Regions from separate parts of the Aliiglaciecola sp. 2_MG-2023 genome, predicted to be linked through region 3. Evidence: predicted binding sites of a transcription regulator. Region 3 holds the regulator's gene; each other region holds the start of a gene.
The links. The regulator LexA, encoded in region 3, represses DNA repair genes until DNA is damaged. The targets are predictions, from matches to a motif close to TACTGTATNNNNATACAGTA.
Positions count from the first base shown of each region.

Region 1: a site for LexA is predicted at 1,573-1,592, ahead of uvrD (DNA helicase II). Genes of this name have one in related genera too.
Region 2: a site for LexA is predicted at 1,317-1,336, ahead of Q4567_RS02405 (class IIb bacteriocin, lactobin A/cerein 7B family). Genes of this name have one in related genera too.

Region 1 covers NZ_JAUORY010000023.1:26,681-29,966, reverse strand. The annotation lists gene uvrD (DNA helicase II) at 1-1,524, opposite strand, end outside; gene cysE (serine O-acetyltransferase) at 1,741-2,523, shown strand; gene Q4567_RS18225 (HAD-IA family hydrolase) at 2,779-3,286, opposite strand, start outside.
Region 2 covers NZ_JAUORY010000002.1:94,916-98,201, reverse strand. The annotation lists gene rplD (50S ribosomal protein L4) at 1-31, opposite strand, end outside; gene rplC (50S ribosomal protein L3) at 49-687, opposite strand; gene rpsJ (30S ribosomal protein S10) at 706-1,017, opposite strand; gene Q4567_RS02405 (class IIb bacteriocin, lactobin A/cerein 7B family) at 1,477-1,644, shown strand; gene Q4567_RS02400 (hypothetical protein) at 1,660-1,815, shown strand; gene Q4567_RS02395 (hypothetical protein) at 1,889-2,101, shown strand; gene Q4567_RS02390 (hypothetical protein) at 2,106-2,318, shown strand; gene Q4567_RS02385 (GspE/PulE family protein) at 2,381-3,286, shown strand, end outside.
Region 3 covers NZ_JAUORY010000008.1:34,491-37,776, reverse strand. The annotation lists gene coxB (cytochrome c oxidase subunit II) at 1-585, opposite strand, end outside; gene lexA (transcriptional repressor LexA) at 1,081-1,704, opposite strand; gene plsB (glycerol-3-phosphate 1-O-acyltransferase PlsB) at 2,172-3,286, shown strand, end outside.

The DNA.
Region 1 (3,286 bases), on a different contig from region 3:
GTTTTCGATACGAGCTTGGGCTTTTTCACCTTTTTCCGCCTGATACATAGCAAATAGGCCTGAATTTTTGATGACATGATCAGCCTGCTGGTCTAATTCAAACTCTTGTACTTCAACTTGTAACTTCAATATTAACTCGACGAAGCGCTGAAGTGCGGTGGCTGCTCTTCCTGAAAAACGCTTTTCACGGAGCATGTCATTGGTGGCTTGCCACATTGATAACTCTTCATTACGAGCTGTTTCTCGAATTAATCCAAGGGTTTTATCTCCAATCCCACGAGTTGGCGTGTTCACAACTCGCTCATAAGCTGCATCATCTATTGGTTGATTAATCAGCCTTAGGTACGCTAGGGCATCTTTGATTTCTTGGCGTTCGAAAAAGCGTAATCCGCCGTATATCCTATACGCCACCGACTCCTGTAACAGAGCTTCTTCTAGAACCCGGGATTGAGCGTTGTTGCGATACAAAATGGCACAATCTGCTAACGCATCACCTTTGTCGCTCCATTCCTTAATCCGTGCCACAATGAATCGAGCTTCATCCAGTTCATTGAAGCCTGCATACATCGAGATGGCTTCGCCTTCGGCATCTTCAGTCCATAGGTCTTTGCCTAGTCGCCCTTGGTTATTATCTATCACCGCATTAGCGGCTTTGAGAATATTGCCTGTTGAGCGATAGTTCTGTTCTAGTCGAATTGTCTTGGCGCTAGGAAAGTCCCGCAAAAAGTGCTGAATATTTTCCACATTGGCGCCACGCCAGCCGTATATGGATTGATCATCGTCACCTACAATCATCATGTTGTTGTCTGCACAGCTCAAAATGCGCAACCAAGCATATTGGATGTTGTTAGTGTCTTGGAATTCATCGACCAAAATTGTGCGGAAACGTTTTTGGTAATGTCTGAGTACATCGGGGTTGTTCAGCCACAATTCATGGGCGCGCAGCAATAACTCAGCAAAATCTACCAAGCCTGAGCGATCACAGGTTTGTTGATAAGCTTGGTATATGTCTTTCATGGTTTGTTTGGTTGGATCACCCTGAGTATCTATGTGCTCAGGTCGCAGGCCTTCGTCTTTATTGCCATTGATGTACCATTGAATCGATTTAGGTTGCCAATTCTTTTCATCTAAATTAAGCGATTTAATCACCCGACGAACTAATCGATACTGGTCATCAGAGTCCAATATCTGAAAATTCTCAGGTAAGCGTGCCTCTTTGAAATGAGTTCTAAGCAGTCTATGGGCGAGTCCGTGAAAGGTACCAATCCACATAGTGTGCAATCCTGAACCCATTAAACGTTCTACTCGACCACGCATTTCTCTGGCTGCTTTATTGGTAAATGTCACGGCAAGAATGCTAAAAGGAGCAAGTTGCTCAACTTCCATTAACCAAGCAATACGATGCACAAGCACTCGAGTTTTGCCACTTCCGGCACCGGCTAAAACCAACATATCGGACGGGGGTGCTGCCACCACTTCACGTTGTTTATCGTTAAGTTGGTCTAAAAGTCGAGATACATCCATAACAAGCTTATTTAAATTTATTGATTAATAGACGAAGTATATCAGTTATACTGTGTTTTTATACATCGAAAGGGCTGGTTTTGTGACTTTTACCCAGCAATATGCAAACTGAGCTTGTATTTGAACGTTTTTGCCCGCACATCCGTTCTAATAAACTAACATAAGACAAAAGTGACTTACCCTACGTTTGGGTAGAATTCAATTGAGGAGAACTAGATGCCAATCGATAATTTCTGGAAGAGATTAAAAGCTGAAGCTGAAGAATTAGTGGAAAGCGAACCTCTCTTAGCCAGCTATGTGCATGCTTGTATTCTCGCTCACCACAACTTTGAGACGTCTTTGAGCTTCATTCTTTCCAATAAAATCCAAGATGAGGTTATGCCCGCGCTCGCTATTCGCGAAGTGCTTGACCAAGCCTATACATTGAGTCCCGAAATTGTAGAGTCAGCAATCGAAGACATTGAAGCTGTGTTAACCCGAGATCCTGCAGTAGATAAAATTCTCACTGTATTGTTGTATTTTAAAGGCTTTCAAGCGATTCAGGCTTATCGATTGTCCCATTATTTATGGGCCAAAAACCGTAAGCAATTAGCCCTGTTTGTGCAAAGTCGAAACTCCGAAGTCTTCGGTGTTGATATCCACCCTGCCGCAGTGATTGGCAAAGGCGTAATGTTTGACCACGCAACTGGTATTGTTATTGGTGAAACAGCCGTTGTGGAGGATCATGTTTCAATTCTACAATCCGTCACGTTAGGCGGAACTGGTAACGAGTCCGGCGATCGTCACCCTAAAGTACGCCAGGGCGTCATGGTGGGAGCAGGGGCCAAAATTCTCGGTAATATAGAGATTGGTGCAGGTGCTAAAGTTGGTGCTGGTAGTGTGGTTCTCAAGAACGTACCTAAGCACGTTACAGTTGCAGGAGTGCCTGCGAAAATTGTCGGTGTACCTAGTTGTCCTAATCCTTGTGAAACAATGAACCAAAATATTTACGAAGATTAATGGTTGGGCAGATAAGTCGACCATAAAGCGTCTCGTTATTCCCCTGTAGGCGGGTGTTTTAGGCCGAGTTTGTCATCGCTTTTCCGCGGGCTGAAGCCCGTGCTACAGACATTAGTAGCACGGTATTTATGCCGTGGATTGGTTGAATTGTTTACTGAGAGCTAAAGCCCGTGCTACAAGGGCGCAAATGTATTTGGTTATTTATCTGTAGGCGGGTGCTATAGCCTCGTGTTATAAGAGCGAACTGTTCCGTATTTAATTTTCAATCAATAAATTTAACTCTTCCAAATCATCTAATTGAACATGAGGAAGGACTGTGGTCTTTTCTTGAGTTAAATGCATTTTCCGGTTGTAGGCGTACCAACCGCTTTGCATGCCCGCATTGATTGCGCCCATCACATCTTTTTCTAAGTTATCACCCACATGTAGAATCTCTTTGGGATCTACTTTCAATGTTGAACTTGCCAGCGTAAACATCGCATCGTGAGGCTTCATCGGCCGTTCCAAATTGGCTTTAAAACAATGGCTAAAATACTCACTAATACCAATCTGTTGCAGGTTCACGTTACCGTTGGTGATAGCAACCAGAGGGAGTTTATTAGCCAACTTAGACAACAAGGCACATATTTCTTGGTTCACTTGAAAGTTACTGCGATGGTGATAAAAGAAATCAAAACAGTCATCCACCGCTGAGCTGAGATGGTGATCTTGATAACCCGCTTTTTGTAATCCTGTTTGTAATGTATGTTTGCGTAAAGCCCCC
Region 2 (3,286 bases), on a different contig from region 3:
CGCTATTCGCGTCTTTCAATACTAATTCCATCACTTAACTCCCAGACGTTACGCTTTAACTGCAGGCTTGACGATAACGTCACTGCCTGGAGCACCAGGTACTGCACCTTTGATTAGAAGAAGGTTGTTCTCTGCGTCAACACGTACTAATTCCAAAGATTGAGTAGTCACAGCTTTATTGCCTAATTGGCCAGCCATTTTCTTCCCTTTGAAAACTTTACCTGGAGATTGGTTTTGGCCAATCGAACCAGGAGCACGGTGAGACAAAGAGTTACCATGTGTCATACGTTGGTGACTAAAGTTCCAACGTTTGATAGCACCGGCAAAACCTTTACCTTTAGAAGTTCCTGCAACATCAACTTTTGTAGCTTCAGCAAAGATTTCAACAGTAATTTCACTGCCTACTTCAATACCTTCGCCTTCGTTGCTGTCTAAACGAAACTCCCATAAACCACGGCCCGCTTCCACGCCAGCTTTAGCAAAATGACCTGCTGAAGCTTTATTAACGCGGTTTGCTTTTTTATCACCAGCGGTTACTTGTAGCGCGCGATACCCATCTGTTTCTTCAGTACGTAACTGAGTCACACGGTTTGGGGTCGCTTCTATAACAGTCACAGGAATTGAAACACCATCTTCAGTGAAGATACGCGTCATTCCTACTTTACGACCGATAAGACCAATCGCCATTGTTAAAACCCTCTCTTGTTAGCCCAGGCTGATTTGAACATCAACACCGGCAGCCAAGTCCAATCTCATCAATGCATCAACTGTTTTATCAGTTGGTTCAATGATATCTACCAAACGCTTATGTGTACGGATTTCATACTGATCACGTGCGTCTTTATTCACGTGAGGTGAAACCAATATTGTATAGCGTTCCTTGCGAGTAGGTAGTGGAATAGGACCGCTAACCTGAGCACCTGTACGTTTCGCAGTTTCAACGATTTCAGCCGTAGACTGATCGATCAACTTGTGATCAAACGCTTTCAAACGAATACGAATTCTTTGATTTGGCATCGATTAAGCTCCAATCGAAAGAACAAAAAAAACCATCCACACCAACCTTTCATTAGGTGGGAGGATGCATGTAAACCGATGACCCACAATTGGGGTCTTGTTCATAATATTTCAGCTTTTTCTCAAACTCTCCACTTACATGGTTAATTATTGATAGGGCTGAAATCACTACCCATCAGGGCGAGTGGGCGCGAATTATACATGTATGAAGATTTATTGCAACGCCTATTACTAATAAAAGTCGAGTTTAGAAGGTTTTTATATAAGTACAACAATTAAGAGAAATAATAGCGATAAAAAACTGTACCAAGGGACAGGTGTATTTTAGTTACCATTTCACTAACCTTTTGTTATTGCATTGATGTAGGAAAGTATTAACAACCACATTAGCGCAATAAAGAGTTCGTAGGCGATGTTTAGCCATACGACGAATTTTAATTAATCAAAAGGAATTCGCAAATGCGAGAATTGAATGTAATGCAATTAGAAGAAGTGAATGGTGGTGTAGCCCCTTTAGTTGTGGCTTTTGGCGCCGGCATGTCAGCGGTAGGCTATATTAACAGCCTACCAGGGCTCATGGCATTTGGCAGAGGGCTTGGTTTCGGTTGGTATGATGCTACTCATTAATTAAAAGGAGCTTTTATGATCGAATTAAATAAAATTGAATTAGTAGAAGTTTCAGGAGGAATGCCCGACAACGAAGTCACAGGTTACGCTATCGGCTACGGTGTTGGGTATGTGTTCGGAGGAAAAGCTGGTTACCAACTTGGGATCTCCATATATAACTTATTCCACTGATTTAGCTCAATGATAGAAGGGGATACGCCTCCCCTTTTATTTTTTATAAAACAAAAATTTTTAAGGAAGTGTTATGGACCGTAAATTTATAATATTCGCCAATGCTATTTTATTTTTTATGATAGCTACTAATCTCTGGAGTGCGACTTATAGTTGGATTGTGAATGATATTGATATGTCAACTAATCCCAATTTACAAACCGCTTTGCTCTATATCATCTGCGGTTTTTTGTTCAATGAGTACACAACAGAAAAATCCTCAAAAACAGATAGCAATGAAGGCTAATAATATGCCACCTAAATTAATCACCTTTATAAATTGGATATTTTATATAGCGATTGGATTCGCCTTCATACAGGCAATCGGTGACTGGTATGGACAAGGAACTGATATACTCGCAAATCCTATTATGCATGGCGCAATGCTGTTAAGCATTATGGGCTTTTTATTCAACCAAAATGTGAAACCAAGCGAGTCCGATGAGAAGCAATCTAAATCTTAGGTTTTGTTAATGATTACACTCAGTTATAGTTAGGGAATAAGTAATGACACTGACCGTAGTAGATGGCAACAGAACTTGTGATTGAAGAGACTCTTCAAAAAATAGACAGATTGTTAGAAGCACATCCTTCATTGATGGATGCTTATCAGCAATTGGAACCGATTATTCTGAATTTGTTTGAAGCTCAGCGTATGAGTATTTTTCAACGCAGGCGTCAACATCAAGACTTGGTTGCCCGTTTTAAAACGGGTAAAGAGACACTTCAAATTAAAGTTCCTATCAGTCCCCAGTCCATAGCTGGGTATGTTGCACTGAGTCAAAAACCATTATTGATTAGTGATCCTTATAATGCGCAAGAGCTCGCGGAAATACATCCTCGCCTAAAGTTTGCCGACAAATTTGATAAAAACAGTTCCTTTAAAACTGAAAATATCATTTGTGTGCCGATTTTGAACGCCGGCGTGTTGATGGGCGTAATGCAGATTATTAATAAAAAAGTAGGTTCCTTTGGTGATGCCGACCTGCGCTTAGCGAATTCGTTGTCAGAAATATTAGGCAATAAATTTCGTTATGAGTTAGGTGGCACCAGTAATCCGTTTGATTATCTTGTTCATCGCAAATTGATGTCTGAAAAAGATCTCAAACAATTTACTGAATCCAGTAAAGATATCCGCCAGTTAATCCAACGCATGGTATCAGAAGCCCGTATCCCTGAAGATGAATTGGGTAATGCATTATCAGTTCACTATCAAGTTCCTTATATTAGTTATCTTCCTGAGAAATATCACGTATTACAAAGTGGCAATAAATTAAACCTGTCTTATTTAAAACGAAACTACGTTGTGGTGTTAGCAGACGCCTCTGAAAACCCGATAGTTTTAATGGCAGAACCTAACAATGCTGCACTTTTGATGGAAATTGAAAGCGCATTAGGGATAGACAGTTATGAAATCTCCGTAGGCTTGCCC
Region 3 (3,286 bases):
CCAAGAATGAATCACATCATCCGACGTAACCAAGAAACGCACCTTTTTGCCTGTTGGAATAACCAAAGGACGATCAACTTCTAAGAGGTAGTTATGGCCTTTTTCAAACTTGTTGTTTATCTGTTCTTGCTGAGTTGCCATCACAGAATAATATTCAACGTCGTTTTCCATGTACTTGTAATGCCATTTCCATTGAGACCCAGTAACAAGAACAGTTACTTCTGAGTTTTCGGGATCTTCCATTGCAATCAAGGTTTTAGCCGCTGGGAATGCCATTACGACAAGAATGATAAAAGGAATTATTGTCCAAGCGATTTCAACTTTCACACTCTCATGAAAGTTAGCAGGTTTAGCACCGCGAGATTTACGGTGGAAAATCATGCTCCAAAACATGACACCAAACACTAATACTGCAATGACTACACATATGAAAAACATGAGCATGTGCAGATCATAAACTTGTCCACTGATTTCAGTCGCGCCTTTGCGCAAATTCAATTGATACTGATCAGCAGTCGAAGTCGAATCTGCAGATACTGTAAATGCAATTAGACTGGTCAGTATTACCAATATGCCGGACCATATCTTTTTCACTCAACACCTCCTGTTGATTTAAGCCGTTCCCAAAGGAGCAAAGCAGAGTAAACAACCGCAAAAAACTCAGCTATGGTAAATGACTTGGGATCTAAATGTTATGAAGCTGTAAAAACTAGTATAAGAATTACTCAACTAAAGTCTAACGTCTAGTGTTTTTTGTTAAAATTATAAACAACCGGTTGATTTTCAATCAAAATAGGCAAAAAAGTTATTTTTTATATCAATTGCAAATAGCTTTGGTTACTAAAGATATTAAAATCGGTAATTTTCCATCCGCAAAAAACAAAAATGCTCGCTCGGAGAATAACTAGACATTCTGAAATGGATTTTTTAGGATATTTTTTGAACAGAAAATGTATTCACTGGCAGAATACAAAATAGAGAAATCGTGGTTCGCAGTTTTAGAAAACTAACATTCAAAATAATAAAAAAGGTGACCAAATAGGTCACCTTTTTTAAAGAACTTTGCAATCAACCGCGTAATTACATCCAATCAGCGTTGCGAATAACGCCCACAGCAATACCTTCAATATTAAAAGGTTGCGACGCTAGATCCACTTTAATAGGGTTAAATTCATCGTTTTCAGCATGCAGAATCACTTCTCTACCACGCTTTTCAAGACGTTTAACAGTAACGTCTTCATCGACTCTTGCCACAACTACCTGACCATTGTGAACATCGGTTGTACGATGAACTGCCAGCAGGTCACCATCCAAAATGCCGATATCCTTCATACTCATACCGCTTACTCTAAGCAAAAAATCGGCACTGGGTTTAAATAGATCAGGATCGACTTTGTAATGACATTCAACATGCTCTTCCGCCAATATAGGTTCACCCGCAGCAACACGGCCAATCAAAGGTAAGCCAACTTCTTCCAAATCATCTTCTAGGGGAACATTAAGTTTAATCCCTCTAGATGTGCCAGGTAGAATTTCAATGACCCCCTTACGCGCCAGAGCTTTTAAGTGCTCTTCTGCCGCATTAGCTGATTTAAAACCTAATTGTCGCGCAATTTCAGCACGGGTAGGTGGCATACCTGTAGCCAACATAGTGGCTTTAATTAATTCGAGAATTTCGCTTTGTCGTGGAGTTAGTGGACGCATAAACAGCCTGTTTTTCTATACAGTTTAACTGTCAGTATATACAGTTACAAAGATAAAACAAACTTTGTTTTTCATTTACTAAGTAATTTTCAAAGCAGTCTAATATTCCAGCTGAATGTGTGCCTTTTGATTTGTCGGCTTGCGTATTACAGCCAAATGAAGCAAGTCTGCAAAGCTTTTTTGTTGAGATTATTTTGCGTTTATTGGAAACCAATTTAATCTGCTTTTGAACTAGCTAGGAGAATCCGCCTCCAATTACTATCAGAAAATACGAGTCGCGAACTTCAACATTTGTCTGACAGCAGGTTATTCACCTAATTAGGGTGACTTTACATGCGCTAACAATATAAAATAGCAGTACGACTCAAGAGTCGTTAGTCTGCGTGTTTTGGTGTGCAAACATGAACAGAATTCCGTTCTTCATGCTATGCTTTTAACGATTTCGAAACCTCAAGGTGTTATATAATATGGATTGGCTGCATAATTTGCTGCTTTCGATTTTTGCTTTTCCCGTAAAATGGCTGGTCAAAGTCAATAGTATTCCAACAGACATTGAAAGTGAGCTGGGTATAGATAAAAGTAAACCTATAGTTTATTTGCTCAGAACTCACTCTATTACTGACCAACTTGCGCTTAAAATGTCGACTAAGAAAGTGGACTTACCCAGCCCTACCAAGAAAATTCTCATAGGTGGAGAAGAGCACAGCGCCAGTGTATTTCTTGAGCAACCTCAATCTGTTATTGGTAGGAAGATCAAAGGAACCAAAATAGCAGCAGATTTAACCCATTTATTCCAACTTCACAAAGACAACGCAGATCTCGATTTACAAATTGTGCCGGTTACTGTTTTTTGGGGTCGCGCGCCAGGCAGAAAATCCAACGGATTAGCAGATCTGTTAGCCGACAAGGCTTCACCGAGTTGGTTACGCAAATTTTTTATCGTGTTATTTTTAGGTCGCGATAATTTTGTGTCTTATAGTAAAGCTGTATCGTCTAAAGACATGACCAAATTACCTGGTACAGAGTCTGAAATCGCGCACAAATTAATTCGCCTAGCAGGCACCCACTTTCACCGCAAAAGACAAGCATTTAACGGCCCAATGCTGTTAGAAAAACAAGAGTTATACAATTCGATTCTTGGTTCTGTGTCTGTTATCAATGCAATCAACGAAGAATCCAGACAAAAGAAAATTCCTTTGTCTAAAGCCAAAGCAAACGCTAAATCTTATATAAACGAAATTGCTGCAGATTATCGTGAAGGTTTGATCCGCTTTGGAGACAGGGTGTTAACCCGTATTTGGAACAAAATATACGATGGGATCGAAGTTGGCCACGCCGACAAAGTGAGAAAATTGGCACAAAATGGCCATGAAATTATTTACGTTCCCTGCCACCGCAGCCACATGGATTATCTGCTGTTAACCTACGCAATTTACCATCAAGGGTTAGTGACACCGCATATCGCTGCAGGTATTAATCTAAACTTTTGGCCTGTGGGCGGGATTTTCCGACGAGGCGGTGCGTTCTTTCTACGTCGCAGTTTTGCCGGTAATAAACTCTATACTAGCGTGTTCCGTGAATA